Regions from separate parts of the Ruegeria sp. HKCCD4315 genome, predicted to be linked through region 2. Evidence: riboswitches for the same ligand, from Rfam matches in the RefSeq annotation. Region 2 holds a riboswitch; each other region holds the start of a gene.
The links. Region 2 has a riboswitch for cobalamin ahead of GS646_RS19055 (DUF4198 domain-containing protein). Riboswitches for the same ligand answer to the same signal wherever they lie in the genome.

Region 1 (7,726 bases), on a different contig from region 2:
AGATCAGGAACAGCCGGAACCGGCGATCCTGTTGTAGTGTCGAGACCCCTTCGCGCAGAAATCCAGACAGATTGGCCGGGCGGTCCCGTGGCGCCCTTGCAGCGGTAGCGGGCTCACCCGCGGCGACAAAAAGCGTCGCAGAGACGATCATCAGCACCGCGCCGAGCCAGAAGATCAGCGCATAGGCCCTGAGCGGCAGCATCACGTCGAGCGCAAGTCGCAGAACGCCCGCCACCAGAACCGCCAGAACACCGCCGCCGAAAAAGCGCCAGGCCAACATACGGCTGCGGCGCTCGGACGGGATCGCCCGGCCGACGATGTCGTTGTAGGGCACCGCGACCACGCCGCTGACAAAGGCGTAGATTGTCCACAGCCCCAGCATCCCGAGCGCCAGCGGAACCGGAGGCCAATCGACCTGCGGCCAGTCGGCCCCCCACCACAGAAGCATACCGATCATCGCGACCGTGATCGCCCGCCCATAGGCACCAAGGGCGTAGAACGGCATGCGCCGATCGGTGCGCTCGGCGAGGTAGCCCACCGCGAACTGGGGCAGCAGCCAGCCAAGACGCAGGACCGTGCTGGCATAGCCCACGGCCAGCGCGCTACCGGTCAGCATATGCACCAGACTGGCCACCACCGTCGCGCTGTCCACCGCCGCCGACCCGCCCTGAAACACCGCACCAGCACCGGCGATGCGCCAAAATCTCGTGTCTTCGGGATTACGCCTTGCCATTCGCCGCCTCTGCCTCCGCCCGGGCGCGGCGGATGTCGATGCCGCTCTGCCACAACACCGTCAGGCCGATCCCGACCACCAGAAGGATCGTCAGCACATAGTTGAACAGGATCATCAGAAGGGCGGTTTCGTCCGGAACGCCAAGCACCTTGAGCGCGAACCCCGCCCCAAAGACAAAGCTCGCCGGGATGCGCACGAAACGACCCAGAACCATGGCGAACCCGGCAAACACCATCAAGAACAGGTAATCCCACGCGCTCAGCACCACGCCAACCGCCAGCCCGGCCCACAGGAAATGGGTTGTCGCCACCAGCTTACCCGCAATGGCTGCGGCAATGGCGGCGATGCGGCGGGCCCGTGCCTGTGGCCAGACGATCCCTTCACCGAGCGCGGTGCGCAGATACGCGCCATCGGCCCCGATGCGGGCGGCAGCCCAGTCGAAGAGTCGGCAGACCAGAGGGTCCTCGCTGAGAAGTGACGCGCGGAACCGGAACAGAACCCAAAGCAGGCTGCCGAAAAGCATCAGGTTCAACAGGCCCGCAACGCTCAATCCCAGCCGCAGGTCACCCTCGATCTGTGGAATCTGGCCGGCGGCGGCCACCGCTCCGGCAAAAAGGGCGAAAACGACGCCGTCGAGGAACCGGGCGATGATCGCGGTTGCAAGCACGGTCGCCATCTTCAGGCGGTCGAGCCGGGCAACCAGCCAGGCCCGGACCAGCGGGCTGATGCCGAGCGGGACAAGGACATTTGCGCCATAACCTGCCAGTAGCGCCCCCGTCAGCCGCAGGGTGCCGACCGGTTTCACGTCGAACAGGATCTGCCGCCACTTCCAGCCGCTCATCAGCTGCTCCAGCAGGATGGTGGCGGCAAGAATCGCGATCCAGAACATGTTGGCTCCGCGCAGGCCCTGCAGAAACAGCGCAAAATCGAGGCTGCCGTAGAGCGCAAACACCAGATAGAGCGCCAGGGCGGAGCCGAATATCGGCAGCAGCCACCGTTTCAGGAAGGTCCGCATTTGACATCCTCGCAACTACCAAGACCCCAATGTTTTAACCTCCGTATCATGATACGGTGTCAAGATGACGGTGACGGAGGGAGACCGCGATGCAACCACTCAAGATCGGCCAGGCCGCGCGCGAGACCGGGATAGGCGTCGAGACGATCCGATTTTATGAAAGGAAGGGCCTTGTCACTCAGCCGCCGCGCCCAATTGACGGCGGCGCGCGGGACTATGGTGGTGACACGCTTTGGCGGCTGAAATTCATATCCGGCGCTAAGAAGCTCGGATTTTCGCTGGCAGAAATCGCGGAAATTCTGGAGTTGCGCACGGCACCAAATACCGAGTGCGTCGCGATGCAGGCCAGAGCGCGCAAAAAGCGGGACGAAATTCAGGAACGGATCGACGGGCTTGCACGGTTGAGGAACAATCTGGACGAGCTGATCGCGGCGTGTCCGGGGCGTGGTGGAATTCAGAACTGTTCGATCGTGGGTGCCATAGAACGCAGCAGTGAGAAATAGGCGCAATTCCGGCCTTGAACGGAGGGTAGCGGAGTTGCTTGCGAACCGGGTTATTGCCAAGCAGGACCCAGAGCGGCAGGTGCAGCGAAAAAAGGAGAGCGAGGGTTCCGTTTCCGAGCAGAGTTTGCGTCAGATCATTGTGAGAAATCCCTGCGTCGCCCAGAAAGCCATATCTGATGAGTATCGGAGGGTGACGGACAAGTCGGCCCTGTAAATGCGGTCCAGCTTTAATCCTACCGGTGCGATTTTATGTCGGTTTAAAACAAGTTTACCCAAGAGGGAACATGACAATGAATAACCTGAGCCGCCGCCGCTTGATGCAAGGAGCCGCGGCAATTGCGTGCAGCGCGGCGCTTCCCGCCTTAGCGAAAATCGGTCCCTCAATCCATGTCCTGAAGGATCCGAATTGCGGGTGCTGCGGATCGTGGATCAAAATCATGCGGGCGGAAGGTTTTGAAGTAGGCGTGGAAAACAGTGCTTGGGAGGCCTTGAACGCTTACAAAACTGCCAATGGGATTCCGGAGGGCATGATGTCATGCCACACGGGCCGCGTGGAGGGCTACATGATCGAAGGACACGTCCCGCCCGCTGACATTCGGCGCCTGCTGGGCGAACACCCGGATGCCGTCGGACTGTCGGTTCCGGGAATGCCTTTCGGCTCGCCAGGCATGGGGCCGGAAAGCGAACGCGAAGCTTTTGACGTCTTCCTGATCCGCAAGGATGGAACCACAGAGGTGTTCGCCAGATACCCGGCCGCATGAAGTTCCGATGGCGCTGGCAAGATCCTGAAAAACGCGGCGCTCGCTTCTTCTGCCCGGTTTACGTGACATTCTTCACGGCAAACCAGTTGATCCGTGACTTCACGCCTGCCTTGTCCTACCGGGCAAGTTCCAGCTTACGGTGAAAAAATACCCGCGTCCGCAAAGCCTGATGACCGGCTTTGCGGACAAAACCGACATCCCGGCCGCCGTATCAACCGCAGCATTTGTAGCCCGCCTGAATTGGCGGGCATGGAGCCGATCCGTAGGAACAGTAGACGCAGCAATCGCCGGGAAGTGGCTTCAGGACTTTTCCGCAAGATGTGCATTCGTAGAACCACTGGCACGCGTCTGTTGGCATCGTTTCAGGCCTTGAATGTCCACATTCCGGGCAGATGATCGTGCTGACAAGGTTCGGGCGCTTTTCACTCATGGCGTCACATCAAGGTTATCAGGAAATCATTTATTCGGATTTCGTTGAGCACGATAACCCAAGCGATGGCCGTCAACGCAAAACTGCCTGTCAGCCACCATTTGAGGCGGTCGAGCGAACCACGGCGATACGCGACGATGCCAGAGAGAAACAGCAGGGCCGTCGAACCGCCGAGCACGTAATAACTCGCGGCGGCGATCTTGCCGAATACGGCCAGCCAGCTCCCTCCCAAGCCAAGTAAAATCAAGGCCATCGGCAAGATGCAGCAGGTCGCAACGCCAAGTGCGGTAAACGATCCAATAAAACTCGCGCCAACAAACTTGCTCATGGTCAGCTTTCTCCGGCTTTGACGAACTCGAACGGAAGCCGGTTCGACTTCCTCGATTCTTGCTTCGCGCGGTTTGTGAAATTCGACATCATGACCGACAACATGCATCCTGTAGTAGCTACAGGTTCAAGGGAAAGGTCATCACATGATTGCGATTGGCGAAGCGGCGAGATTGATCGGTCTGTCGGTCGAGACGATCCGCTATTACGAACGGGAAGGCATAGTCGAGAAAGCCGGTCGAACCGCCTCGGGACGCCGCGCATACACGGAACGGGAAATCTCCGAGCTCAGATTCATCAAACGCTGCCGCGATCTTGGCTTTACCATTCAGGATGCATGCGCACTTCGCGAATTGTCCAAAGCGCCCGAGCAAGCTTGTCGTGACGTCGAAGACGTTGCAACAAGACATCTCGACAACGTCAGGTCAAAAATCGCCGCCCTCCAACGGTTGGAGCAAGCACTGGCAGAACTTGTGCAGACCTGCACCGAGGGTGCGGCCTCATGCCCCCTGCTAACGGCGTTGCTCAACGAGCCTTTCGTCAAAGATGTCATTAGCGGCCACTAATTGCAGCGCCTGGAAAACCGAAACTGGCTATCTCAGCTTGCGGAGGAGCGGCTTCATTGTCCCGGTATTCCGTAACCCTCAGCGATGACGGCCGATCTCTGTTGTATTTTTGTTGAATGAGAGAATTGCGATCAGCTTACCCTCTAATTCGCTCTGTTAGCTATGCCGGGCTGGTGATGGCGTGGATGCTCTGATGCTGTCAACTAAGGAAGAAATACCAAAGAATCTGCAAATTTTTGCCGCTTTACCCCTAGAGGCTAAGAAGCTGTTGCAATTCCCCTAAGCACATGAAGGCTTGGAATAAAACACATTGGCCGGGGAAGTTTGGATACTTTAGAGGAACGAGCATGGAGAAGGCAGATATGACAAATCCCACTTTAGTTCAGGGAGTGTTATCGAAAAACCTGCTGGGTTATCTCCCAATGGTCTGTTTTATATGCAGCTTTTTTGTGTCTGCCGCTGCGTCGCAAGCATCTGAGCTTCCCTCGATCGGTCTTGATAGAAAGATTGAAGCGCCATCGGGTGCCAAAACACTATGCAAAGATTATTCGTGGGCGTGCGCGAGCGCTCGTAGTTCTGGTCTCTCCGTGGCGCAAGAAAATCAGATCGTTAAAACGATCAACACGCGCGTCAATCGAAGGATTCGTGCCGTTTCGGATCAAAGCCAATATGGGACAAAGGAGTACTGGACACTGCCGACGCAAGGGTCAGGAGATTGCGAAGACTTCGCTTTGCAAAAGAAGTTTGAACTTGTGCAGAATGGTTTGGATCCTACGAAGCTACTAATTGCGACTGTCTTGGACACCAATCGCAATGGCCATGCTGTTCTTGTCTATCGCTCGAGTGAAGGCGACTTGGTTCTGGACAATGTTACCAACAGGATCAAAACGTGGAAGGAAACCAGGTATCTATTCCTAAGAATACAGGACCCACTACACCCTGACCGTTGGGTGCAGGTTTTTAGCGGCTAAAAGCAAATGTGGCGCGCCCTCGAGACGCGCCACGATAAGCTTTGGTCCTGCGACTACCAGTTGTTTCGCGGCAACCCCAGTTTAGGGCACCGCTTCAAACTTTGGTCAAGCTTCCGCAGCGTTGTACAAGCGCGGAGTCACCAGACCTGTGCTGTTCAAACCGCGCATCGCCTTGGCTGCCGCAAGCACTGCTAGATCAGCAATCGGCTCGATGACTATTACCAGCATATAGGCACCGCCAAAGGACAGAACCGACGCCATAGTTTCAGCACCAAATCCCTGGCCGTAGAAAGCCCAGAACGCAACCCATGCGACTACTCCCCCCTGATACATCGCACTCAGGGCAAGAGCTTGGCCATATTTGAGGTCAACATATGCTGTACCGGGTGCAATGATGCGGCTGGCCAATGCTTGTAGCGCAAATAGCGGCACCAGCAGAGTGGTTAGGTTGATGAAGTACTGCGGAAGATCGAACGGGGCAAAAAACACCCCCTGAATCAGCAGACCGGCTGCCAATCCAAAAGCCGCGGGTGCAGCACCGAGAAGCAGGAACAGCGTCGACCCCAGAATGAAGTGGACTTCAGAGACACCAACCGGGAAGTGTGGCAGGACTTCAAAGAAAAGGAAGACACCAACGGTGGCGAGCACCGAGCGCATGACAAAAGATGCAGGTCCATTCGCACGCAATGTGGAAAACGTTTCTTTCGCTGCGTAAGTAGCCGCGCCTGCGGCGGTAACATAGGAAAGCGCGATTTTGGCACCATTCACGATGCCCGGTTCGATGTGCATTTTATTTCTCCCTACCGCCTCACCCGGCGGCTTGTCAGGTTGAATCGGCCGTAAGGCCGACAGATACAGTCTGGGCATAGCCCGGCGTTTTACGGCAGGTCTCCTGACTCGCGGGTGCTCGCTCCGCCAACCTTCCCGGTTCCATTACGAACCAGTGGTGTCTTGGCATCGCTCTCCGCTCACAGTTGCGGGGGCAGTTACGGAATTGGCGCCGTTAAAAACACCGAACCGTATTCCCATTTAATCCTTTTGGCTTCCGCCATCAGGAACCGAAAACAATTCACCGCTACAATGGCGGCTTCGTTTCTGTCAATTGTCTTTGCGACCTAGTCCGAAGTAGACTCGACCGAAGTAGGGTTCACGCAACCGGCGACATGGTCGACTAGGTAAACCAAGTGTTACCTGAAGCCTCTTGAAGCTCTAGCTGCTAGAGGCTTTAAGACTCGAATTTGATCGCGAAAATGCGATGCAAATACATTAAACTTGTGAACCAGGACGAGATCTATGCTGACAAGGCGCCATTTCATTCAATCAACCACTGCGCTGTTCTCCGCGTCTGCGGCCAGTCCATTGATCGCCAAAACATGGCCAACCTCGTCGCAAAAGACCTATTGGGACAGCCAGGTCACGCCATTTGATTACGATCCAGCGACCTCAAATCCATGGGGCGTTCATGACCGTTTTTTACCACGACGTGTCGTAGCAAATGATGGTTTGGTTCCTGGTGACATCCATGTCGATGCCGTCGCGCGCTATCTTTACCATATCGAGGAAGGCGGGACAGCAATGCGCTATGGCGTAGCGATCGCGCGTGGGAACCTTTACGAGCCCGGTACCTATGCTATCCGGCGCAAGGTCGAGTGGCCACATTGGACACCAACGGCTTCAATGATCGAGCGCAACCCCGAATACGCGGAATTTCGGGATGGCATGGAACCCGGGCCAAGTAATGCTCTCGGCTCTCGAGCCCTTTATCTATACGTTGGGGATCGAGATACTTATCTCAGAATCCACGGTACACCTCAGCCCAGAAGCATCGGTGGTCGCGCAAGTTCTGGATGTGTTAGAATGATCATGGCCCATATCAATGATCTCTACCCACATGTAAAAATCGGCTCGACCGCATACTTATACTCGGCCGAAGATAGCGTCACAGCCCGCTCATAAATTTTGGGCAGCGTAGGTGGACGTCGCTGCCCTCTTTTTTTATCAGGCGTCGCGCGCGGCGCAGATCGGAGCGCCATTCGTCGCGCGCAATGGTACCAATGTCGTCTCGACAGGTCCGCTGTGCTCATACCAGAAGCAATTGTCATCTGGTAAAAGGCGTGCCGTAGCCAGATCCTGCCCCGGCCCTGCCAGTGCAACGACCGAATCTGGCAGGTTACCTGGTTCGAATGCTTTGCTTTTGCCCCCTGTGAACTGGGCTGAGCAACCGGCAGTAATCGAGACTAACGTGATGGTAATTGCGATCCGTTTCTGCATTGACCTGTTCCAAATTTTTTACGTCTTCTGCGACTAGATTGCATTCACGCGGCCAGCCCGCAAGAAGGAATGAAGCATCAATATCGCGGGCAACGAACCGGATTGAAAAAAAATTGAAAAAGGTATTGAAGCTCTAGTTGCTGTAGGAA
Region 2 (7,726 bases):
TCACCGGGAGGCGAAGCTTTGGAAATAGCCTTGTAGAAATCCAGAACTTCGGTGGTCTTGGCCTCATCAAGCGGCTGGAACCCATCGGGGCCAACAGGGCTGACACCGTTTGCCAGGAAAACATGCTCCAGCACCTGGCTCATGAAGTTCTCGTCAACTTTGGTGGCCGAAACAAAACCATACATTTCTGGCGGGTTATGCAGCGCCTCAAGTGCGGCCTGAATATCAGCAAAACTGTCAGGCGCCTCCAAGCCGGCCTCTTCGAACAGGTCCTTGCGATAGACAACCATTTGCGTCCAGCCATCCACCGGAACCGAGGCGGTCTCACCATTGAACGCCGCCATGCCCAAGGCACCCGGAGCGAAAGTATCAGCGCCCAGTTCTTCGATCACTTCGGTCGCAGCTTCGGTGTCCAGAATGCCAGCTTCGGCCCACGGCAGGGCGTACTGCAACGGGTGGTAGACAACATCTGGCAAGTCACCTGCGGCAAAGGCTGCGGTTGCGCGGGTGCCCAAATCTGTTTCTGTGACAGGTATCACCTCGACGGTTGTTCCGGTCTCAGCCTTAAACTGGTCAGCCATTTCCTGCTGTTTCGCCAGACGCTCGGGCTGCTCTTCGGTCGTCCAGAAACGGATCGTGTCCGCCTGTACCGACATGGCCGTCAGCGCCAGTGCCAACGAAGAGCCGAGCATCAGCCTGGCTGCTTTTGGTGTAAGTTTCATGGTCGGTTTCCTCCCCGATTGTCTTCCATGGATCGTTTGATTTTTTTCGCCAACTCGTTCGAGGTCAGCAGTGGCGGCCCGTCAGAGTCGCGTTCAATCAGCACCGCCTGGCTGAGCTCGCGCAAAGTTGCGGGCTCTTCCCCTCGGGTCTGACGTATAAGCATCGTTGCAAGGCGTTCGCCTGCCCGTTTGGAGTCGACGCTGAACGTCGTCAGCCCGGGGCTGGCGTATTGGCATTCCGGGACCCCGTCATATCCAAGAACCGAGACATCGCGCCCGATCTCAAGGCCAAATTCTGCGCAGACAGAGTAGCTTCCCAGTGCAGCCTGATCCGTCGCAAATACAATCGCGGTCGGCGGGACAGGAAGACGCAATAAAGCGCGCGCTTCAGCGGCCCCTTCCTCGCGGGTGCGCGCGCCTTCTCGGATCAATTCGGGATCGACTGGCAATCCTGCAGCCCTAAGCCCGTCGACATAGCCATCCCGACGCAGGTGGCTGTAGTTGAACTTGGGATCACTGCCGACAAACCCGATACGGCTGTGACCAAAACGGACCAGACGTTCGACCGCGTCGCTCATGGCTATTTCGCCGGAAATATCAAACCACGACGTATCGTCCTGATAGCCGGTTCGGCCATATCCTGTCCGACCATAAAGGATGAAAGGCACCTGCAGGTCGCTGAGGTACCCAACTCGCGCGTCATCTACTTCGGTACGCGGCAGGATAAATCCATCGGCCTTTCGTTCTTCGACCAAACGGCCCAAAACATTTAACATGTCCTGCTTCGACTTCGCGGTCGAGATTGTCATCGTCCAGTCAGACGCACTTGCAGCTTCACAAGCCCCTGCCAGAAAGTCCTGAAAAAACGGATTGTGCCGGTCCGGTTCTTCACTGTTGATGACCATGGCAATGGCACGCACGCGCCCCGTTCGAATAGCCTGAGCATGGCTGAGCGGGCGATACCCCATCTTGCGCGCCGTCACCTCAACACGCTTTCGCGTTGATTCTGAGATGTCGGAATACCCGTTCAATGCACGCGACACGGTGCTTTTCGAAAGGCCAAGGTGATGTGCCAATTCGTCAAGCTTCACCCGCCCACCGGACGCGGCGCGCTGGGACCGGATTTGTCGCTGTTGCAATTCGGGATTCGCCATCATTCTTTCATTTAACTGTTCCGAAACCGGTTTCGGCAATCAAAAAATTAATTCCAGCAACCCGCTACGGACAATCCCCGCAATCAACGAACAGGTCACAACACCAACACTTAGACATCACCGCAGCCGATGAGTTTAAAGCGGAACACCTCCGGAATTCGCAGATGACCCTTCCAATGCCGCAATCGGGAGTTGACCGTGCTCAAGTTTTTCTGTCATCAACGCGCCATGTTCGGTTCCGGGGAGTCACCCGGAGGCAATAGGGAATGCAGTGCGGCACATTCTTGGCCAATTCTGCAACTGCCCCCGCAACTGTAAGCGGCGAGCGAGACTGATTACGCCACTGGGTCACACCCGGGAAGGCCAGTTAAGCGTTTAGACCCGCAAGTCAGGAGACCTGCCGAACATGCGCCCTCGGAAAGGGTGCTCATCATCGGCGACGGGGTGTGCGCCGGATCTGTTTGCCCGATGGGGCAAATAGTTTCGCATTCACCCATGTCAAAAACCAATGCGTGCCGGGGAAGGCGCGACGTGAGAAGGACGTATTTGTGAAACACTTTTTGTTGGCCGCGGCCGCTACTGCGGCGCTGCCCGCGCTGGCTCAGGCTCATTTCTTGCTGGAATACACCGAGGATACCATGATCGAGCGTCCGGGCGACGTTCCTGTCAAGTTGGTCTTCTGGCATCCGTTTGAAGCCGGGCACGTGATGACCCTGGAAAAGCCAGAAGAATTCTATGTGATCCACAATGGTGAAAAGACCGATCTGCTGGGTACATTGGAAGAAACCACATTCGAAGGCCCCGAAAACAGCGCCAAGGCATTTCTTGGTTCGGTCCCGGTTAAGCGGTCCGGCGACTATGTGCTGGTGACGGTACCTGCGCCTTACTACGAAGAATCCGAGGATATCTATATCCAGCAGATCACTAAGGCTTACCTGAACCGCAATGAACTGCCCACCGACTGGAATCAACCGCAAGGGCTGGCGACCGAAATTCTGCCGTTGAACAAGCCCTATAACGTCATTGCAGGTTCCACCTTCACCGGCCGTGTACTGAGCGAAGGCGAGCCGGTTGCCGGTGCTGAAATCGAAATCGAATACATGGCAGCTGAGCCCGATCTGGCGGGAAACGGTGCGAAAGATGCCACGGCATCCCCACTACCGGGCGGCGCATTGGTCGCGATTTCAGATGAGAACGGCTATTTCACCTTTGGCGTACCGAAAGCGGGTTACTGGGGTTTTGCCGCTTTGGGTGCGGGCCCAAAAACCGAACATGAAGGCAAAGAACTGAGCCAGGATGCTGTGATCTGGATCCGCGCCTGGGATCTGGAGTAACCCCTATGCACATCGTGGACGGAGCCCTTTCGAACCCAGTTGTGATCGGCGGCGCAATCGCAGCGGCTGGCGGCATTGCCATAGGGCTGAAATCGCTGGACCTGGACCGCATTCCCACGGCGGGCGTGCTGTCGGCCAGCTTTTTTGTAGCCTCGCTGATCCATGTGCCGATCGGCCCGTCCTCTGTGCATTTGATACTGAACGGTCTAGCTGGGCTTTTGCTTGGCTGGGCCGCTTTTCCTGCGCTGTTTGTTGGCTTGCTGCTTCAAGCCGTGTTTTTTGGTTTTGGCGGTTTGACTGTGCTTGGGATTAACACGGTCAACATCGCACTTCCGGCGGTGCTGACATGGATGATCTTTGGCCGTCTGATCGCACGCGGCTCTCCGCTGCAGGGCGCTGTTTGGGGCGGCATCAGCGGAGCATTTTCGATTGCAGCCACTACGGCCCTTGTCGCTGTCTCTCTGGCTCTGTCTGGTGACGAATTCCTACCAGCCGCGAAACTGGTCTTTTTTGCACATATTCCCGTTATGGCAATCGAAGCGGTACTTACCGGTTTTGCTATTCTATTGGCCCGCAAGGTCAAGCCTGAACTCTTTCTTATAGGCGCCCCCGAATGAGACATCTGATTTTTGCAGTTGCGGTATGGCTTACCCCACTTCCTGCGCTGGCCCATAAAGTTATCACAGGGGTCTTTCCCGCAGGCGACGCGATTGAAGGGGAATTGGGCTTTTCCAACGGCGACATGGCTGAAAACCAGGAAGTTGTTGTTTACGGCCCCGATGGCGCTGAACTGGGGCGAACAGTCACAAATACCGATGGATTCTTCCTCTACACCCCCACCGAACCTGTCGCGCACACGTTCAAAGCAGATCTGGGCGCTGGTCATCTAGCCGAGGTCACCATGCCCGCCGAGGAAGTGGCTGAGATTTTGGGCGTGGATGCCGAGCTTGTAAAACCTGCTACGCAGGTTGAAAACGCAAACGATGCCGCGACGACTGTTGCGTCATTAACCGACGAGGAGCGCGCGGCCATTGCCCAAGCGGTACGAGACGAAACCCGCCCTCTGCGCCGTGAGATTGCAGCCTATCGCGAACACAACGACTTGCAGACCGTTCTGGGTGGGATCGGCTACATTATCGGTCTGTTCGGCATCGGCTTTTATGTCGCTGCACGCCGGAAAATGGCCGCCTGATGGCTCACGCTCTGGAACCCCAGGCAAAGACGCTGGCCGAGGCTGATGCCAGCGCACCCTTCGGGGTGATCGGAGAGTTGGACCCTCGGATGCGGATCGTGATGGCGTGCTTTTTCGCTGTTGTAACGGTTTCGCTATCCAGCATCCCCGCGTTGATTGTGGCTCTGGCAATCTCTATCGGCCTGCTTTTGATGTCTCGCCTACCCGTGCGCCGCACACTTAAACGCATGGCCATGATGGACAGCTTTATCATCTTCATGTTGATACTTTTGCCCTTTTCCATGCCCGGTGACGCGATGTTCACCCTGTTTGGGTATCCGGCCAGTTGGCAGGGACTGTGGAAAGCCATTGAGATTGCTCTGACAGCCAACGCCGTGGTCCTGACCCTGATGGTTCTGGTCGGTACGTTGGAACCCGTCACTCTGGGTCATGCTTTGCACAAACTGCGCTGCCCAGATGCTCTTGTGCATTTGCTGATGTTCACCATCAGATATATCGAAGTCTTGCGCGAAGAATATCTGCGCCTTCGCGGGGCCATGAAAGTTCGTGGTTTCCGCCCCGGCACCAACTGGCACACTTATCGCAGCTTTGGCTATCTGGTTGGCATGATGCTGGTGCGTGCCATCGAACGGTCAGAACGCATACTTAGCGCCATGAAATGCCGCGGGTTTTCTGGGCGGCTACTTTTGCTGCAGGATTTTCATCTGACCCTGCGCGACTGCTTGTTCGCTGTGACCCTGGGTTCGATCTGCCTCGGTCTTCTTTGTCTGGATTTCCTATGACGATCCTTAAACTCGAAGATATCCATTTCGCCTATCCCGGGCAGGCATACGTGCTGGACGGTGCATCGCTTTCACTTGATCCGGGGCAACGCCTGTCAATAGCAGGGCCCAATGGCGCGGGAAAATCTACGCTGTTTCGCATTGCCCTTGGGTTGCAGAAACCAACTGCAGGACGCGTGATTGCCCTTGGCAAGGACCGACGGGCCGAAGCAGATTTCCACGAGGTACGCCGAGAGATCGGGCTGGTGTTTCAAGACCCCGACGACCAACTGTTTTGCCCCACCGTCGCAGAAGACATCGCGTTCGGACCGCTCAATCTGGGCCGCAGCAAGGCCGAAGCGCTTGCCATCGTTGACAAGGTTCTGTCCGATCTGGGCTTGATGCACCTGCGGGACCGCATCACGCATAAATTGTCCGGGGGCGAAAAACGGCTTGTAACCCTTGCCGCCGTGCTGGCAATGGAGCCGCAAGCGCTGTTATTGGACGAACCGACCAATGCGCTCGACACCAAGAACGAGGCCCGTCTGCTGGAGATCCTAAAGGATCTGCCACAGGCCATTTTGCTGGTCAGCCATGCCCCATCCTTCCGCCAGGCATTGGCGCCGGACACGCTTGAGCTGAGAAATGGAAAGCTTGTTTCGGCTGGATTTTGACCTGCAAGACACCAGTTTCAGCTGGCTAATACATTGCACCAAGATCCTGCCGATCTGCCCTATTTCCGGCCACGTTTCCTATCATTTGAAGTGGTTCGTTGGACCAGAGCTCAGGCCTGAACTGCAATATCGGCGGATGCCGTCTCAGCTTCAATGGCAGTGTCCAGCGCCTTGCGGAACAGTTTGGCCCCCTTGTCCAAGCCAAGATCGATATGAGGTGTCTTGGCGTGCTTCATGCCAAGATGCACCTCCTCCAACACCTCTTTGTCCTCAAGAAAGGCCATACGCGCGCCGTCATTCATGAACTTTGACACTTCAGCATTGTCTGGATCTGTATTGCGATGCTGGAACCAGAAATAGCGGGTGCGGTCTTCGTCAATCGGCGTCATGAAATTGTACGAGATATTGACATAGGTCTTGTCGACCGGGGGTTTGCCATAGCCGCCGGTGCCAACGGGCGTGTAAACGGACTTGTTCAGCGCGATGGCAGGCAGGCACATCTCGTAGTGCTGCAGCCGATCACAGTCGCCCTCGAACGCGACCAGATTTGCGTAGTACGGTGAAGGCGGTTTGTTTTCGATCCAGCGTGACACGATCACACCGCGATCGGTTTTCTCAACATCCAGCGGTTCTTCATCCGTGCCCGCGCCCGCAAAAGACGTGACATGGACCCAGGCCACATGGCTGGGGTCCAGTAGGTTGTCGCAGACCCACAGGTAATGGCAGTCGATATCCATCACACCACCATCGGTTTTACCCCAGCTGGGGTCATCAAAGTTCTCAATCGGAAAAATCTTGTCCGGATCCGCAAGGGCAGGATCACCCATCCAAATCCAAAGATACCTGTACCGATCCACCACCGGATAGGATTTTACGACCGCCCGGCGCGGGGTCATTCCGCGCTGGGTTGGGCTATCAGTACATTTGCCTGAGCAATCGAATTTTAAGCCGTGATAACCGCATTCGACAACATCGCCGATCAGGTTGCCCTTTGAAAGGGGTAGTTTACGGTGGGGACAAGCATCTTCTAGCGCGACCGGGGTACCGTCCAGTTGTCGATAGAGCACGATGTTTTCACCCAGAAACGTCTCGGCCTTCAGCTCGCGCCCGACGTCCTTGCTCCAGGCGGCGACATACCAACAGTTTCTCAAAAACATTCAGCTCTCCAATGTTCAAGGTGCCTTTTGCCAGTGTGAGTGGCTGAACGCTCATATACCATGCCAGAGTTTTAATGGCTTATATAAGCTTGGCTAATTTCAAAAAGATGCAGACTGCGGGATTTCGGGTTGCGTGGCAACTTCGGAGTGAATCCATGTCAGAAACTCGGACACTTTGGCGCTGTCTTTGGTTTCATGCGGTCGCACCAGCCAATAAGACAGCGGGGATTGGGTCATTTCTTTGAAGGGTCGGACCAAGCGGTCGTCGCTCATCATATCAATGACCAACGGTTCCCGCCCTAATGCCACGCCTAAACCTTCGATTGCCGCCTGCACAACCATATTGGACTGTCCCAATCGGCGTGTTCGAAGCGCGTTTGGCAGAGTCAGACCACAGCGCCGCGCCCAGAATTCCCATGTGGGGCTGGCGGCCCCGTGATGCAGGTTCTCATCCACCAGCATCGTGTGTCTGGCGAGGTCTTCAACGTTTCGCAGATCGGGCAACAGCGACGGCGCGCAGACCGGGAACAATTGCTCATTCATAAGCAAATCGACCTGATAGCCAGGGTAATCGCCCAACCCGTACCGAATTCCGATATCGGCATCCGCACCAGAAAATGGAAATTGCCCTGTGTCAGTCGCAATAGAAATCGACAGGTCCGGATGTGCCATATCAAAGCGTAAAAGGCGTGGAAACAACCAGTTGAAGGCAAAACCTGGCAGGCAAGAAAT
Region 3 (7,726 bases), 200 kb from region 2:
GGCCAAACAAGAATGGATCGGCAAGATCGTTGCGCGTGGTTGTTTGCAAAACCACACCAACAACCCCCAATCCTGCCCCGATGACCGCGGCAAACAAGGCGCGGGGAAGGCGCAAGTCGAAAACGATCCGGTGAAGCGGGGACATGTCGCCATCGATCAGGCCTGTTCCTAGACCAATCGCGGCGACCACGTCCCGCACAGGAATATTTGTTGTTCCATAAACGATGGACAGCAGCAAAAGGGCGATCAGAACGATCGCCCCCAGCAAGATCGAACGGCCCAAATGGGCCATATCAGTTGGTCTCCGGGTGCATTGCCTTGACCATCTTTTCGATGGCCTCAATGTTTGCCGGGCCGGGTGTCAGCTCTTCGTAGCGCAGGCCGATCCAGCGCTCGTTCTTGACTGCATCGGTTTGAGACATGACGGGATGATCTTTCAGGAACTGGAAGGTATCTTCTGCACCGTTTCCTGTCTGATAGTCCAGCAGAACCAGGAATTCCGGGTTTGCAGCAGCCACGGTTTCCCACGACGTACGACCCCAGCTGGTGTCCATGTCATGGGTCACATTCTCTCCGCCTGCTGCGGCGATCATCGCGTCCGGTATCGCAAACTTACCAGCGGTAAACGGCGCATCTGCCGGCCCGTCCAACAGGAAGACACGTGGTTTGGGCAGATCAGCTGTTTTGGCTTCGATAGCGGCCAGTTGGTCTTTCCAGCCCGAGACAAGCTCTTGCGCCTTGGCTTCGACGCCCATGACCTGACCCAAACGCAGAACGTCGCCAAACAGCAGGTCCATACTGGCCTCTGGGCGATCTTTGCTCAGATGTACGCAGCTTTCGGTCAGAACCATGGTCTTGATGCCAAAGGGCGAAAGGGTGTCCGGAGTAACCTCGCCACCCGGCTGCATACCGTAATACCACCCTGCAAAGAACATGTCGGGTTCTACTGCGATGAGGTTCTCAACAGTAGGGTATTTTGGTGCAAGCTCTGGGATATCACCGCGCTGTGCATCAAAATCAGGGCTCGTCTTGTACCAGCCCGTGATGCCGGTCAGGCCCACGATCTTGTCTTGCAGGCCCAATGCGAACGCCATGTCGGTCATGTTCATGTCGTGGACAACGATCCGTTCGGGCGCGGTTTCAAAAACCAGCGGTTCGCCGCAATTGTCCACTGTGATGGCTTCTGCGACCGCGCCGCTTGCCAGGCCAGTGAACAGAGCCACAGGCCAAAGTTTCTGCATCATTGTAAGCTCCTGTTATGATGACAGTTTTCGTTTTCGAATATCCAGCGCTGGGATTATGCGGCCCTCATGCTGAAAGCACAGATAATCCACACCAAAGGTGTCGCGAACACGTTCTGAGGTCAGCACGTCGCTGACGGGCCCATAACCCGTCAGGCGTGTGGATTTCATCAAGGCCACATGCGTGGCGAATTCCGGGATCATGACCAGATCATGGACGATCATGACCACCGTGACGCCCAGCTCGGCCACCAAGGACAACATGTGCCCCTTGGCGTCTGGATCCAGGTGATTGGTCGGTTCGTCCAGAAACAACAGGGATGGGTTTTGTGCCAAAGCGCGCGCGATGTGAGCGCGCTGTCGCTCGCCACCCGATAGCTGGCTCATCGGCTTGCGGGAAAGATGAGACAATCCGGTTGTTTCCAGAACTCGATCAAGATCTACCTTGTGCTCGGTTGCCGATTTATCCGCCTGAATCGGGATTTGCCCAAGCGCAACATAGTCTCGCAAACGCAACCGACCGTCTGGCATTTCTTGCTGGCCTACGACCGCGATGGTTCGGGCACGCTCATGCGCGGACAAGGTGCGCAAGCTTTTGCCTCTTATAAGCACATCACCCAGTGCAATACGTTCTATTCCGCAAAGCAACTTGAGCAGTGTTGTTTTTCCCGCGCCATTCGGACCCGCAATTGCCAGAATCGAGCCCTCCTCCAAGCCGAAGGACACGTCCTGCAAAAGGACATCGCCGTTCAAAGCGTAATATTCGAGACCCTCGACCGACAGAAAACTCATGACACCCTCTCGGTTGGCAGGGCGGGTATTCGGGACAAGGTCTTGGTGAATAACGCGGGCGGGCGTTCGGTTGCACTTGTCCAGCCATCGGAACTAAGGCGGTATTGTCCGGCGAATTCCACCACTGCGTCCAGATCCAATTCCGTGTCGATGTCTCCAAACAGATACTGCGCCTTGCCCGGTGCCTGAAGGCCAATGGTGGTTGGTCGGGAACAACCTGCCATGCAATCAACTGTTCGAATTGCAAATCCTTCGGGCAATGTTTGCGCCAGTGCGCCAGTCACTTGATCGGTGGACATGGCACCTGTGCAGGTCGCACACACAAGAATGAAATGATCAGCGATTTTCGTCATTGCATGTAGCGCTTACTGCGGGTTGGATTGATATGCAATGTTATAACGTAACGTGGCATTGAATTAACGGCACCGCGGGATGCCTCAGCGCAGTAGGTATTGAAGAAGAGCTTATTTCTGTCAGTCACCTTTAACACTGTCCGCTCCGCTTGAAACCAAGCGCGGACAGAAGGTGCTACCAATGTAAACACGCGAAAAACGTGCCATCAAAGCCTCCTTCCAGGACGCCCCGCCCCGGGTTGGTTGAACATCGGATGGCAGGTCTCCTGACTTGCGGGTCAAGGCTCGGCCCACCTTCCCAACCCTTTCGGGGTCAGTGGCGTAATGGCGTCGCTCTCCGCTTACAGTTGCGGGGGCAGTCACGGACTTGGCAAAAAAACTGTGCCGCACCGTATTCCCATTTTCATCCCTTACGGAACCATCCCGCTCAGCTAGTCTCGTGGTGCTGGACTTGTCAAGCAAGAGAATGAGTGGCGTTTGACGAAATCACTTGGGCTCAGCCCAGTTGTCTGTCGGTTATTGTCAACCCGGTTTACGTCAGTAGTCGGAAACCAATAGGAAATCTGGCGCGGCATCTTCCTCAATCTTTGAAAATCGAGGGATCGGATCTTCGAACACATTATCCGTTCGATCATCATTCACAGTCGAAACCTCGCCGATAAGGCAATCACCGTGCTCGGCCCAGAACGCGTGCCAAACTCCGGGCATCAGGGTTACGCTTTGCCCTGGTTTCAGGCGTAGATGCTCACCTGGTTGCAACGTAACAGGGCAGGCATCGCTGGGCACTGTGACAGGCGTATGCCGGTCGATGCCACCTTCTGGGTCCGATGCATAAATCTCCATCACCAGATCGCCGCCGCCACGGTTGATGATGTCCTCTGCCTTGATGATGTGGCGATGCATCGGAGACAGTTGTTTGTCTTTCGAAATCAGCAATTTTTCTGCGTAAAGCATCCCGCGCCCAGACTGCAAATCATTCACTTCGCCGTTGCGCAGCGTGAAAAGAAACAGGCCCAGTTCATCAAACCGGCCCTGAGCGTAGTCGGTGATGTCCCACCCCAACCCGCGGCTGCGGATCGTTTGCGCCACTGGGCTGCGCATCTGTTCGGGTGACCAGTCTGCAAAAGGCGGCAGTACACCGCCAAAGGACTGGATGAACGCCTGCGCTTCGGATTTGATGCGATTTATGTCAGATCGTTTCATTGTTTTTTCCAAGAATTATAGCTCATGGTCCCAAGGCGGTTCCGCCCCAGCTCGAGATACGGTTACAGCTGCAACTTCGGCGCCCAGTTCCATGGCCGCGCGCAAAGAGTTGGCAGTTAAGTTGCGTACAGCAGGTTTTGTCAGATGCCCGGCGCGGCTGAGACCAGTGAGCACACCTGCATTGAACGTGTCGCCCGCACCGATCGTATCCACGACCTGCACCGGTTTTACCGGCACCGTCACTTGCGATCCATCCGCCAGATACCCGTTTGCGCCATCGCCGCCCCGGGTCACGATCAGCGCTGATGGTCCGGCTTGCAACAGCAAGGCTGCTTTGACTGCTTCGGGTTCCGCACCGGGAATGATCCAGTCCAGATCCTCGTCCGACACTTTCACGATATCGGACTGCGCGATCATGCGGTTCAAACGCGTTCGAAAGCGGGTTTGATCCTGAATAAAACCCGGACGAATGTTGGGATCCAACATGACAGGGCGGTCGTTTCCGTGTTGAGCCAACAAAGATGCATAGGCATCTGCACATGGCTCACACGCCAAGCTTATACCCCCAAGATACAATGCCGAGATGGCAGGGAGTTGGTCTGGCATATCTTCAGGTGCCAACATACGGCCAGCCGTGTTTTCATCAACGAAACTGTAGGTTGCGTGCCCATCTTCAAGTTGTACAAACGCAAGTGTAGTGGGACGATCCGAGACAATTACATGCGAAACGTCAACGTGGCTTGCCTTTAACGCGTTGATCAGCTGTTGACCAAACATATCCGTGGAGACACCGGTCAACATTCCCACGGACTCACCCAAGCGCCCCATGGCAACAGCGGTATTCAGGATCGCGCCACCCGTATGGGGCACAAAGCCGCGTGCGCCGGACACTGTCGGCTCGGCAATCATGTCAATCAGGGCTTCCCCACAGCACAGGATCATTCCAACGTCCTCTCCCAGAGCCTCAAGCGCACAAGTCGTTCATCGCTTTAGTGCGTTTTTGCAAAAATTGTTCGCCCCGATGATGCCGAACTCGGCCTGTTCTGAGACGTAAAGGTTCAAGGATTTACGAAGCTCGCTGAACCGCCCGCCGCCATTGAATGCGTCCTTGAAATCCTGATCAAACAGCCAGCGGTTTTTCTCGGCGACCCCGCCGACAAGAAACACTCCACCAGCAGGCATAAGCGTGACAGCCATATCACCCATAAGCGCGCCCAGATGCGTTGTGAACATCTGCGCAGTTTTGACTGCGATGGGGTCCGAAGCATCGCGGGCTTCGGTCAAAATGTCTTTGGCGGAACGAAAAGACGACCGCCCGGTGCCCGCTGCCAACCCAACGGCCTGATACAGGATAGGAAGGCCAGTTCCGCTCAGAAACATCTCTGCTTCCAAAGCAAGGCTATCGCCAAAGAAACAGTCAGGAGCAATGTGACGGGCGGCTTCAAAGACGTCGACCTCGTCCCGGTGACGCGGGTACAGCCCAACATGCCCACCTTCGCCGGAAACTGTGTGATAGTGACCTTCGGAAAAAAGCAATGCTCCGACGCCAAGTCCGGTGCCGGGGCCAACCACCAAACGCGTGCCTGCTGGTGGTTTCGCCTGACCTTGCAAAACCGAAACTTCGTTCTGTGTGACGTCAGCAACTGACCATGCCGCGGCCGTAAAGTCATTGATAACAAAAGTATGTTCCGCCCCGGTCGCCTGCGCCAGTTCCAACTCGGACAAGTCCAAATTGGCGTTTGTAAGGCGGATGACGCCGTCTCTGACAGGACCAGCCCCGGCGGCAACAACCGCCTGAGGATTTGTGCCAACCTCATCGCGCAAAGCGTGAAATGCGTTCAGCAGATCATCCAGAGTTCCCGTTGGGTGCTTGCGCAGGTCTGTCAGTTCGCCGTTTGTCACAACGCCCAGACGTGTATTTGTTCCACCGATGTCCGCAACCAAATTCCAGTGCTCATGCACAGATCCGGATGGTTGCGCTAACGGCTGAGAGACGTTCTGCCCCTCTGAAAGGGCGGATGTAAGCGCCACGAACGACGCTTTGGGCGTTCTTTCCAGAGTTTCAAAATCCACGTCCACCAGTCCAAACCTTTTCTCGTATCCGAAGGCCCATTCGTAATTGTCCAGCAGAGACCAGACAAAATAGCCTTTAACCGGAACACCTTGTGCCAAAGCGTCCTGCACGGCTGCAAGGTGTGTATCAAGATATTCGATACGGTCCTCATCCCGCACGCGCTCTGCGCTCGCCATTCCGTTTTCGGTGATATAGATTGGTAGCCCGCCCGTATAGTCCTTCTGTGTGCGAACCAGGAAACGGTTTAGGGCAGAAGGGTCTATTTCCCAACCCATTTGCGTTTTTGGCAATGGTCCTGGAACATCCGTCAAGCTGGGCCATGCGGAATCGTTCGAGGCAATCAGCTTTCGCGTGTAGTAGTTCAATCCGCACCAATCGACCGGTGTGCCAATTGTCTCGAAATCATCCTGCCAGCCAGAGGGCAAGTGCGGTTCAAGGCCGTCCAGTACCAATTTAGGATACTCTTTCCTGAATACACCACCAAGAAAGAACCGATTGTAAATCGCGTCATACCGGTCCGCTGCAAGTCGCGCTTCGACGCTCTCATCGGCGGGTTCTGCCCATTCAAGGTTGAACACCGCACCAAGGTTGCTCATGCCAAGGCTGCGCATGGCTTGAATGGCGCGTCCATGAGCAAGCAAAACGTGATGCATTGCGCGGGCCGTGGCGCGAATATCGCGCAAACCGGGCGCATGATGGCCCTCGAAATGGCTGAGCCAACTGACACACCATGGCTCGTTGATTGGGGCCGCACTGAACATCCTGTCACCGATGCGGCCCATGATGATTTCGGTGAAGTCTGCGAACCATCCCGCGATGTCTCGGTTGCACCAGCCCCCCTGATCCGCAAGAGCGGAGGGCAGTTCCCAGTGATACAGCGTCACACACGGGCGGATTCCGCGGGCCAGCAGCGCGTCTGCCAGCCGGTCATAGTAATCCAGCCCGGCTTGATTGATCTGGCCGCGACCTTCCGGCATGACACGCGCCCAGCTGGTTGAGAACCGATAACAGTCAAAACCGGCCTCGCGCACCAGATCAAAATCCTGCTCGAACCGGTTCAGGTGGTCGCAGGCCAGATCGCCGTTTTCCTCACGCACCACATTGCCGGGTGAGGCCGCAAATGTATCCCAGTGCGTTCGCCCGGCACCACCCTGTGCATGCCCTTCGATTTGATAAGCCGAGGTTGCGACCCCGAAAAGGAAATCTTTTGGGAAGTCAGCGCGAGAATGTTTCATGATTACGTCCTGTTGGGCGCAGGGCCAGTCGAGCGGCCAACAACCAGTTCGGCCTCAAGTAATTTGGTATTGGGCGGACCATCTGGAGACTTTATCCGATCAATCAGCATCTCTGCGGCCATTTCCCCGGCTTGGCGGACAGATGATCGAGTCGCTGTGAAAATAGGGATGTCTTGCCCGTTCTTCAGATACGAAAGGTCATCGTCATGTGCGATGACCGAAACGTCGCGCCCCATAACTAAGCCTGCTTCGTCAATCGCGCGTCTGACCCCGATGGCGGAAATCATCGAGGATGCCAAAATAGCTGTTGGAGGGTCATCAAGCTGCAACATGCCGTGCGTTTCCCGATGCCCGAAAACCTCGGTCATCTCGGCACGGCGCATCAGGTCAGGGTCTGCGATTATACCGCCTTGCTCCAGTGCCGCCAGATACCCCGCACGTCTGCGCTGTGCAAAATCCATCTCCTCCAACCCGTTGATAAGGGCGATCCTGCGGTGTCCAAGATCAATCAAAAACCGGGTCGCCCGCAAAAACGAGCTTTTGTTGTTTACATCTATCCAGTCGTAAGGCGTATCCGCGCCCGTTGAACGCCCATGCACGATGAACGGCACTCTCATGCGTTTGAGGACAGCGATCCGAGCTTCGTTCACTTTTGGACCTTGCAGCACAATACCATCAACGGCCCCTCGCTGAAAAAGGCTGCGATAGGCTTCTTCGATCGAGGTATCGTCAGCGTTGGTGAACATCATGTCGTACCCATGTTCGGCATATTTCTTTGCTGCTCCGGCGACAAAATCTCCGAAGATCGGGTTCACCATTTCATGTTGC
Region 4 (7,726 bases), on a different contig from region 2:
GCTTGACCAGTTCTTCAGGGCTGGGCAGATCAGCAACGTGGGTCAGGCGAATAACGGCCATCTCAGCGGCCATCATCGCGTTTGGCGCGGCTGAAACTTCTTCGAGCGCTTTCAGCAACATCTGCCACATCCGGGTCAAAACGCGCATCGGCAGGGCCTCTGCCATGTGCTGGCCACGGCTCCGTTCGTCAGGCGAAACGGTTGGGTCTTCGGCGGCGTCGGGCGTAATTTTGACGACGGACACCCAATGGGTGATTTCGGCCAGATCGCGTAAGACGGCCAGCGGGTCTGCGCCCTCAGCGTATTGCCCGCTGAGTTCCGTCAGCGCACCCGCCGCGTTGCCCCGCAGGATCATGTCCATCAGGTCCAGAACGCGGCCACGGTCCGCAAGGCCCAGCATTGCGCGGACCTGCTCGGCAGTGGTTTCACCCGCCCCGTGCGAAATCGCCTGATCCAGCAGCGAGGTTGCATCCCGTGCCGATCCTTCCGCGGCACGTGTGATCAGCGCCAGCGCGTCATCGGCGATTTGGGCATCTTCGGCGGTTGCGATCTTTTGCAGAAGCCCGATCATATCTTCGGGCTCGATCCGGCGCAGATCAAAGCGCTGACAGCGGGACAGAACCGTGACCGGCACTTTGCGGATTTCGGTTGTTGCGAAGATAAACTTCACATGTTCAGGCGGTTCCTCGAGCGTCTTGAGCAGCGCGTTGAAAGCGCTGGTCGAGAGCATGTGGACCTCGTCGATGATGTAGATCTTGTAACGCGCGCTGGCGGCGCGATAGCGGACACTGTCGATTATTTCGCGAATGTCATTCACACCGGTTCGGCTGGCGGCGTCCATCTCCATCACATCGACATGGCGGCCTTCCATGATCGCCACGCAATGTTCGCATTGCCCGCAAGGCTCGGTCGTCGGGCCGCCATTGCCGTCGGGGCCGATGCAGTTCATACCCTTGGCGATGATCCGCGCGGTGGTGGTTTTGCCGGTGCCGCGAATGCCGGTCATGATGAAAGCCTGCGCAATCCGGTCCGCTTCGAATGCGTTTTTCAGGGTGCGCACCATGGCGTCCTGACCCACCAGATCGGCAAAGGTTTCCGGGCGATATTTGCGGGCGAGAACCTGATAGGCGGGGCTGGGCGTGTCGGTCATGTTTTCTCGGTCGGATTCGGTGCTTCGGCTCAGCGTAGTGGCCGCTGCCTTCCGCGTCCACTGCGAGGCGCGATGATTTTTGATTTAGATTCCGACCGGATTCGCACTAAGCTGTTCCAACAAAATTTAAGACTCATTTTTGTAAAGAGTTCCTGGTGGAGGACACACGTTCATGTCGCAGCTGGTTATCTATGCCCTGCAAGTCGCAGGAGGAACGCTGGCCCTGACGTCTATACCCGGACATGGCGGGGACTATGAGACGGATCTGGATACGATTGCCGCGTGGAAGCCGGGGATTGTCATTTCAATGACAACGGATGTCGAGATGCTTCAGCACGGGGCGCAGGATTTTGGCAGCGATATTCAAAGCCGCGCCAGCCGGTGGGTGCATCTGCCGATCGAAGACTTTGGCGCACCAACGGCGGCGGTTGAAGAGGCGTGGCCAGAAGTTAGCGCCGCCGCCCGGCATGCCCTGGCTGGAGGAGGCCGAGTGCTGGTGCATTGTCGGGGCGGCTGTGGCAGGTCGGGGATGGTTGTCCTGCGTCTGATGGTCGAGTGCGGCGAACGGGCTGACAAGGCGCTGGAGCGTCTGCGCTCGCTGCGCCCCTGTGCTGTGGAAACAGACGCGCAGCTGGCTTGGGCGGCCCGGGTTTCCCCGGCGCAGGTGGTGTGACCTCAGGCCGAAAGCTGTTCGGGTGCGTGTACGGTTTTCCGGGGCCGTAGCGTTGCAACCTCGATCATCGCGCAGGGTGGGTTTGCAATGATGCCAGATGGCAGAGTGCGGAACGTGTTTCCAAAAATCAGATCAGCATAGAGGTTCAGGTCCTCAATTGCTGCGTTGGGCTGCGTGTCACAAAACACGCGAACACTGTCTGATTGTGCCTGGAAAATTGCCTGACACCCTTTTGTGCAATGTGAAAGCTCACTACTACCGTCAAACTCGAAGTCGTCGCCTGTGGCAGCCGAAGCTTGTGTCATGGCCTCGGAGATCGAGCGCGCCAGCCGCGCCAGGGCGGGGCAGGTTTTGCCCGTCCGCTGACATACCGTTGCGCTGTATTCATGCGTCTTTGTCTTCCAGATCATCCTGCGCCCTCCGCGCGTGGTGGACAGAAGGATCGGGTCAGGTGGGACAGCGAAGTGCAGTCAGGACCTGCCCGGACACCCCGCCCGAGTTTCGGTTTCAGTTTCGATGGCAGGTCTCCTGACTTGCGGGTCATGGCTTTGCCGACCTTCCCAGCCCTCGGGGCCAGTGGCGTTTCGGCTTTGCTCACCGCTTACAGTTGCGGGGGCAGTCGCGGCATTGGTTAGCGTCCGGATGACCAGACGGAACCGCACCGTGTTCCCTTTTCATCCCGACCCCTTGTGGGGGACAGGAACCATCACACAATCGCTAGCGTCTGATCCGGTTCCGAGTCAAGCGGATCTTTGTCCCCGACGTTTGGTCATGCTGGATGGGTAAAAACTTCCCGCGTAGAGTTTCAATTATTGAAGTAAGAAACTTTGTCTTCGGCGCAGGGTCAGGGATCATGTTGGATACAGAACAGACGGTTTTGACCGAAGAGTTCCTCTTTCCGTCCGGGTCATCAACCCTTTCAGCGCGCTTGTACCGACCGTTGTCGGAACCCGGCACAGTGGTTGTGCTGAACAGTGCCACAGGCGTGCCACGCGACTATTATCGCCACTTCGCACGTTGGCTGGCCGCTGAGCGCGGCATGGCGTGCCTAACCTATGATTACCGGGACTTCGGGCACTCTTTGACCGGCCGCATGAAGGATGCACGTGCGACAATGGCCGATTGGGCCTTGATCGATATGCCGGCGGCGCGGGCGGAAATGCGCAGGCGTTTTCCCGGTGCACAACAATGGACGATTGGTCATTCTGTAGGTGCCATGCTGGGACCCGTACAGCCCGATATCGACAAAATCGACCGGATGATTTGTGTGTGTTCTGGGCTTGTGACCCTGAACGATCACCCATGGCCCTACCGTGGATTGGCCGGGGTGTTCTGGTATGGGCACGCCCCATTGCTGGTCAAAGCGCTTGGGTATTTACCCGGAAAGGCAATCGGTTTTGGTGCGGATTTGCCGGCATCGGTCTACTGGCAATGGCGTAAATGGTGCACCGCTCCTTCGAGTTACATGCCCGAGATCGGAGCCGGGTTGCCTGATGCGCGTTGGACAGAAACTGAAAAACCGGTGGATCTGTTTACTTTTGAAGATGACCAGATGGTCCCACCCGAGGCGGTATGGCGGCTTGCCGATCTCTATGGCCCCAAGGCCAAACGACATCTGCTGAAACCTGCTGAATTTGGGTTATCTGAAGTTGGGCATATTGGGGCTTTTGCTCGTCGTAACGCGGCCCTTTGGCCACGCTTTGTCGACATCTGAACACGTTTTGGGTGAGACCGCGTATCACCCATTAGGCATGTGAGGGGAAAGTGAGAGGTTGGACATCGACCCAAGCGGGGCTCGTTGTGGCTGCTTCCTTCCGGACCTGACCAGGTTGGCGAGGCGCTCGCCCGCGCCAACCTCTCGACTCTGGATATAGGGAAGGCGAGGGCAAAAGACAACCCGTCAGAACGTCAGACGGATCCGCTCGAATCCGGCTTCATCAGGACTTAGCATTTGGGCGTTGAACATGCGCAGCTCATCCATGTGTTCAAGGGCACCGGGACCTGTTCGAAGCAAGGCATTTACGCCCGTTTGAGCTGTCAGTGTAAACGGATAGGGGTGCCGCGATATTGGATCGGGCGGAAGGCGACGAGATAGGTAATCCCGCGTCAGTTCTTTGATGTCGAGCGGCGGTAGGTTGATGCGTTGGGCCGCAGAGGCGGCAGGAAAATGTCCGCCTCCGCTGGCGCGGTAATTGTTGCTGGCCAGGACGAATCTTTGCGCAGGTTGAACAGGTTGGCCACCGAATGTCAGATTGCGAATTCGCCTGTTGTCAGGGTCGACCAACCGACCGTCATTGTCGAAGCGCGCAGGTTGCGATGGATCGATTTGATAGGACAGGCCGAAGATGACGTCAAAATTGTAACCGGCACGTTCGGGGTTTACTAAGTCCGCTTCTATATCAGGTGACAGCTGGTTGAGCACGCTTGCCGACATTTCCAGCCAATCCAGCACGTCGGCACCGTTGATCTGTAATGCGCGCAGTTCATTGGGAAACGGATACAGGTCTGCAACGTGACGCAGGCATATTTCCCCCGCCGGGACATCTGTAAAATGCCGTGGGCCAGCGCGCCCACCGCTTTTCCCAGGCGCCACGGCTGACAAAAGAGGTAACTCTTCCAAAGCGGAACCGTGCAGGAAAGGGCGCAAAGCGGCAGCCTGCGCAGCAGCAACCAGAGCCAAGCCGCGATCCGGTGCGCAAAAACTGAAATAGCTGTGCATGGATTCTGATACGCGCGCGACGGGTTTGGCAACCGCGCTGCGTGTCTGACGATGGGCGTCGGCGAACAGACGCACCATATCCTGGTCTTCCTCGACCGCGATTCCGCTCGCGCAAACCGGGCGCAGGTCCACGCGACATTCTTCAATGCTGAACCCGGCATTCGGTCGCGGAGAAACTACAAGATCAATGACACCAAGATAAGATCCAGCCGACCCGGCCATGACAACCGGGGTCTGATGCACCAGCCCGTTTGCGTGATCGAGATATTGGGCGTTGGTATCGGTGCGACTCGGAAGGGTCAGATGCGTATGCCCGGCGACAATGGCGTCGATTCCGTCGATGGCGGCCAAGGGAATTATGGCATTCTCCATCCCTTCCACCGGCTCTTTTTGGCCCAGGCCGGAATGCGCTAGAGCAACGATAAGGTCACATCCTTCAGCGCGCAGCCGTTTTGGCAGTTCGCATGCCGTCGAAATAATTTCCTCGGCAGTGACTTCTCCGTTCAAGTGATGTTCTTCCCAGCGGGTGGTTTGAGGCGGAAGAACGGATATCAAGCCGATGCGAAGGGGCATATCTTTGCCACCCAAAAGCACGGTGCGGTCCAGTATCGCGAATCTCTGCCATGCTTGCAGGCTACCCGATCGATGCAGGTTGCTGCACAGGACAGGGCAAGGGGCTTGCGAGATGATATTGTCCAATACCGGCAGCCCAAAACCAAAATCATGGTTGCCGAGACCTATGGCGTCGTACTCCAGCGCCGCAAAGGCTTGCATGACCGGATGCGGCACGTCGCTCTGGGCCGCCCACTCGCCCAACGGCGTGCCCTGAATTGCATCCCCATTGTCCACCAACAGAACCAAAGCATCCCCTGCTTCTTGGCGGGCTTTGCGGATCAGGCTGGCGGTGCGCGTCAATCCTAGCGTCGGGTCAGGAGTATCCGTGTAATAGTCAAAACCTGTCAGGTTCATATGCAGGTCGGTTGTTGCCAGAATACGCACATGCCCACGGTTTTTTTCGGAGGGCACCTGCGTCGAAGGGTTTTGCTTCACTTTGAATGGTCTGCTTTTGAATAGGGTTATTGATTAATTCTTACAAAGCGTAACCTAAATGATTTTTCCGGGGCCGCCATGCGGCTTTTCAGCGGCAGACATGCGTGTTGCGCGTGTTTGAATTGCCATTGCAACACGGTCTGAGACATGGCAGCCCTGTGCCAGGGACCAAAAGGAATTCCAATGAAAAACGCAGAGCAGGTGACCTTTGGCGGCTCGGGTCTGGATCGGGCGGCCCATATGCGCGGAAATGCCGAAACGTTGACGGCGGCGCAAAGCCACCCGGCGGCGGCGTGCATGATGATCTGGCGCGGTAAAGTTCTGGTTACGGGCCAAGGGCTGGATCAGCTTGCTCTGCTTCCAATGACGCACTCGCTGGTCAGCGCGGGACCAGGCGGGGTCATTGAGGCTCCTGTTTTTTTGGGCCTTTCCGCTGAAGACACGCCATTGTTCGCGGTGGATATCTCGGCCTGGACCGCAGAAGGTCTGGACCTGACCGGTCTGGGAGAGTTCGTGGACAAATCCGAGCAGCAGCACCCGGATTTGCCAGAGGGATACGTGTTTGCTGAATTGCGTCGGATCATGACGCGACTTTCGCCGCGCGATGCCGAATTGGCGGCAACGGCCAAAGCCGTTATCGGCTGGCACGAAACGCATCGGTTTTGCGCACGCTGTGGGGCTGCCAGCGAGATGTCTCAGGGCGGGTGGCAACGCAGTTGCCCGTCATGCGGCGGGCAACATTTCCCGCGCACCGACCCGGTTGTGATCATGCTGATCACATATGGTGACAGCGTGCTGATGGGCCGGTCTCCGGGCTGGCCCGAGGGTATGTTTTCGCTATTGGCGGGATTTGTCGAACCCGGAGAAACGCTGGAAGCTGCGGTGCGCCGCGAGGTGATGGAAGAGGCGGGCGTTCCGGTCGGAGACGTATCCTATCTGTCCAGTCAACCCTGGCCATTCCCGGCTTCGCTGATGTTTGGCTGCGCGGGCGAGGCACTGGCGCATGACATCGTGATTGATCCCGTTGAGATTGAAGAGGCGATGTGGGTCAGCAAATCCGAGATGATGCAGGCATTTGCCGGTGATCATCCAAGCCTTTTGCCCGCCCGCAAGGGTGCAATTGCACATTTTCTGCTTGAGAACTGGCTTGCGGATACGCTGGACTGACGAAATATTGGCGCGGCCATAAACATCAAAGGGTATCATGCAGTTTTCAGCCCGTGAGGATATCGAAGCCCCCATTAACGCAGTGTTCGACATGGTGTCGGATTTCGGACGGTTCGAACGTATGGCCATGCGCCGGGGAATCGACGTACGGCGCTTGGGGTCCGAAGCGGTCTTTGTTACCGGGACTGAGTGGCAGACAGAGTTCAAGCTGCGGGGCAAGCTGCGCCAAATGTCGGTGGTGATGACGGATTTTGACCGACCTTCGCAAATGCGATTTGAAGCCTCCAGCAAGGGCATGACCGGTCTGACCAGTGTTGATTTTCTGGCCCTGTCGCCGCGCAGAACGCGCCTGAGCCTTGAGATGTCACTGGCGGCCAAAACCCTGCCTGCACGTCTGTTGTTGCAATCGGTGAAACTGGGTCAGTCCCGATTCCGCAAACAATTGCAATCCCGGCTGAGTGAGTTTGCGCGCGAGTTGGAGCAGCGGCATCTGCACGGTGCCTAGAAAACGCCGGTGCGCTGTTTCACAACGCGATTGAGCAGAAGAGGCAGGTTGCCAAGTCGAACACCCAAACGCATTAGCGAGATGATCGCTTGCTACGTGGCTAGGCGCAGCAACCTGCGCCAATCTGAGTTCGCCCAACCTAAGGAAGAGTAGCCTATCCGCGGGGCTGCGCTGCCGGATAGACGCCCAGGATTTCCACATTGGTTGTGAAGTGTTCCAACTCGTCCATGGCCAACCGAACGTTCCGGTCATCCGGATGACCAACGATATCTGCATAAAACTGCGTCGCAGTGAACGACCCGTCAACCATGTAGCTTTCCAGCTTGGTCATGTTGATGCCGTTGGTGGCAAAGCCGCCCATCGCCTTGTACAGCGCCGCAGGGATGTTGCGGACCTGAAACACAAAGCTGGTGATCATTCCATGTTCTCCGCGACGCGCCAGGTCGGCCTGTCGAGACATCA

Region 1: linked by a shared signal. The riboswitch ahead of GS646_RS22030 (energy-coupling factor ABC transporter permease) and the one ahead of GS646_RS19055 (DUF4198 domain-containing protein) in region 2 are both predicted to bind cobalamin.
Region 3: linked by a shared signal. The riboswitch ahead of GS646_RS19935 (DUF1636 domain-containing protein) and the one ahead of GS646_RS19055 (DUF4198 domain-containing protein) in region 2 are both predicted to bind cobalamin.
Region 4: linked by a shared signal. The riboswitch ahead of GS646_RS14995 (hypothetical protein) and the one ahead of GS646_RS19055 (DUF4198 domain-containing protein) in region 2 are both predicted to bind cobalamin.

What each region holds. Positions count from the first base shown of each region.
Region 1 is NZ_WVRN01000003.1:27,576-35,301, forward strand. It holds gene GS646_RS21995 (MFS transporter) at 1-733, opposite strand, end outside; gene GS646_RS22000 (lysylphosphatidylglycerol synthase domain-containing protein) at 720-1,748, opposite strand; gene GS646_RS22005 (heavy metal-responsive transcriptional regulator) at 1,838-2,251, shown strand; gene GS646_RS22010 (DUF411 domain-containing protein) at 2,536-3,012, shown strand; gene GS646_RS23070 (GDCCVxC domain-containing (seleno)protein) at 3,224-3,442, opposite strand; gene GS646_RS22015 (hypothetical protein) at 3,447-3,770, opposite strand; gene GS646_RS22020 (MerR family transcriptional regulator) at 3,916-4,335, shown strand; gene GS646_RS22025 (transglutaminase-like cysteine peptidase) at 4,683-5,306, shown strand; gene GS646_RS22030 (energy-coupling factor ABC transporter permease) at 5,412-6,095, opposite strand; cobalamin riboswitch at 6,171-6,384, opposite strand; gene GS646_RS22035 (L,D-transpeptidase) at 6,600-7,262, shown strand; gene GS646_RS22040 (hypothetical protein) at 7,305-7,577, opposite strand.
Region 2 is NZ_WVRN01000002.1:241,066-248,791, reverse strand. It holds gene GS646_RS19065 (ABC transporter substrate-binding protein) at 1-722, opposite strand, end outside; gene GS646_RS19060 (LacI family DNA-binding transcriptional regulator) at 719-1,876, opposite strand; cobalamin riboswitch at 2,093-2,296, shown strand; gene GS646_RS19055 (DUF4198 domain-containing protein) at 2,425-3,210, shown strand; gene cbiM (cobalt transporter CbiM) at 3,216-3,827, shown strand; gene GS646_RS19045 (cobalt ABC transporter permease) at 3,824-4,402, shown strand; gene cbiQ (cobalt ECF transporter T component CbiQ) at 4,402-5,184, shown strand; gene GS646_RS19035 (energy-coupling factor ABC transporter ATP-binding protein) at 5,181-5,837, shown strand; gene GS646_RS19030 (aromatic ring-hydroxylating dioxygenase subunit alpha) at 5,948-6,994, opposite strand; gene GS646_RS19025 (LysR substrate-binding domain-containing protein) at 7,094-7,726, opposite strand, start outside.
Region 3 is NZ_WVRN01000002.1:442,405-450,130, reverse strand. It holds gene GS646_RS19950 (iron ABC transporter permease) at 1-292, opposite strand, end outside; gene GS646_RS19945 (ABC transporter substrate-binding protein) at 294-1,244, opposite strand; gene GS646_RS19940 (ABC transporter ATP-binding protein) at 1,257-2,033, opposite strand; gene GS646_RS19935 (DUF1636 domain-containing protein) at 2,030-2,386, opposite strand; cobalamin riboswitch at 2,625-2,824, opposite strand; gene GS646_RS19930 (D-lyxose/D-mannose family sugar isomerase) at 2,924-3,589, opposite strand; gene GS646_RS19925 (carbohydrate kinase) at 3,605-4,531, opposite strand; gene GS646_RS23010 (ROK family protein) at 4,571-5,551, opposite strand; partial or broken gene GS646_RS23005 (GH1 family beta-glucosidase) at 5,597-6,898, opposite strand; gene GS646_RS19915 (LacI family DNA-binding transcriptional regulator) at 6,901-7,726, opposite strand, start outside.
Region 4 is NZ_WVRN01000001.1:3,019,954-3,027,679, reverse strand. It holds gene GS646_RS15005 (DNA polymerase III subunit gamma/tau) at 1-1,150, opposite strand, end outside; gene GS646_RS15000 (dual specificity protein phosphatase family protein) at 1,323-1,823, shown strand; gene GS646_RS14995 (hypothetical protein) at 1,826-2,233, opposite strand; cobalamin riboswitch at 2,324-2,546, opposite strand; gene GS646_RS14990 (hypothetical protein) at 2,677-3,537, shown strand; RNA gene ffs (signal recognition particle sRNA small type) at 3,586-3,684, opposite strand; gene GS646_RS14980 (bifunctional 2',3'-cyclic-nucleotide 2'-phosphodiesterase/3'-nucleotidase) at 3,724-5,592, opposite strand; gene nudC (NAD(+) diphosphatase) at 5,776-6,759, shown strand; gene GS646_RS14970 (SRPBCC family protein) at 6,797-7,264, shown strand; gene GS646_RS14965 (prephenate dehydratase) at 7,419-7,726, opposite strand, start outside.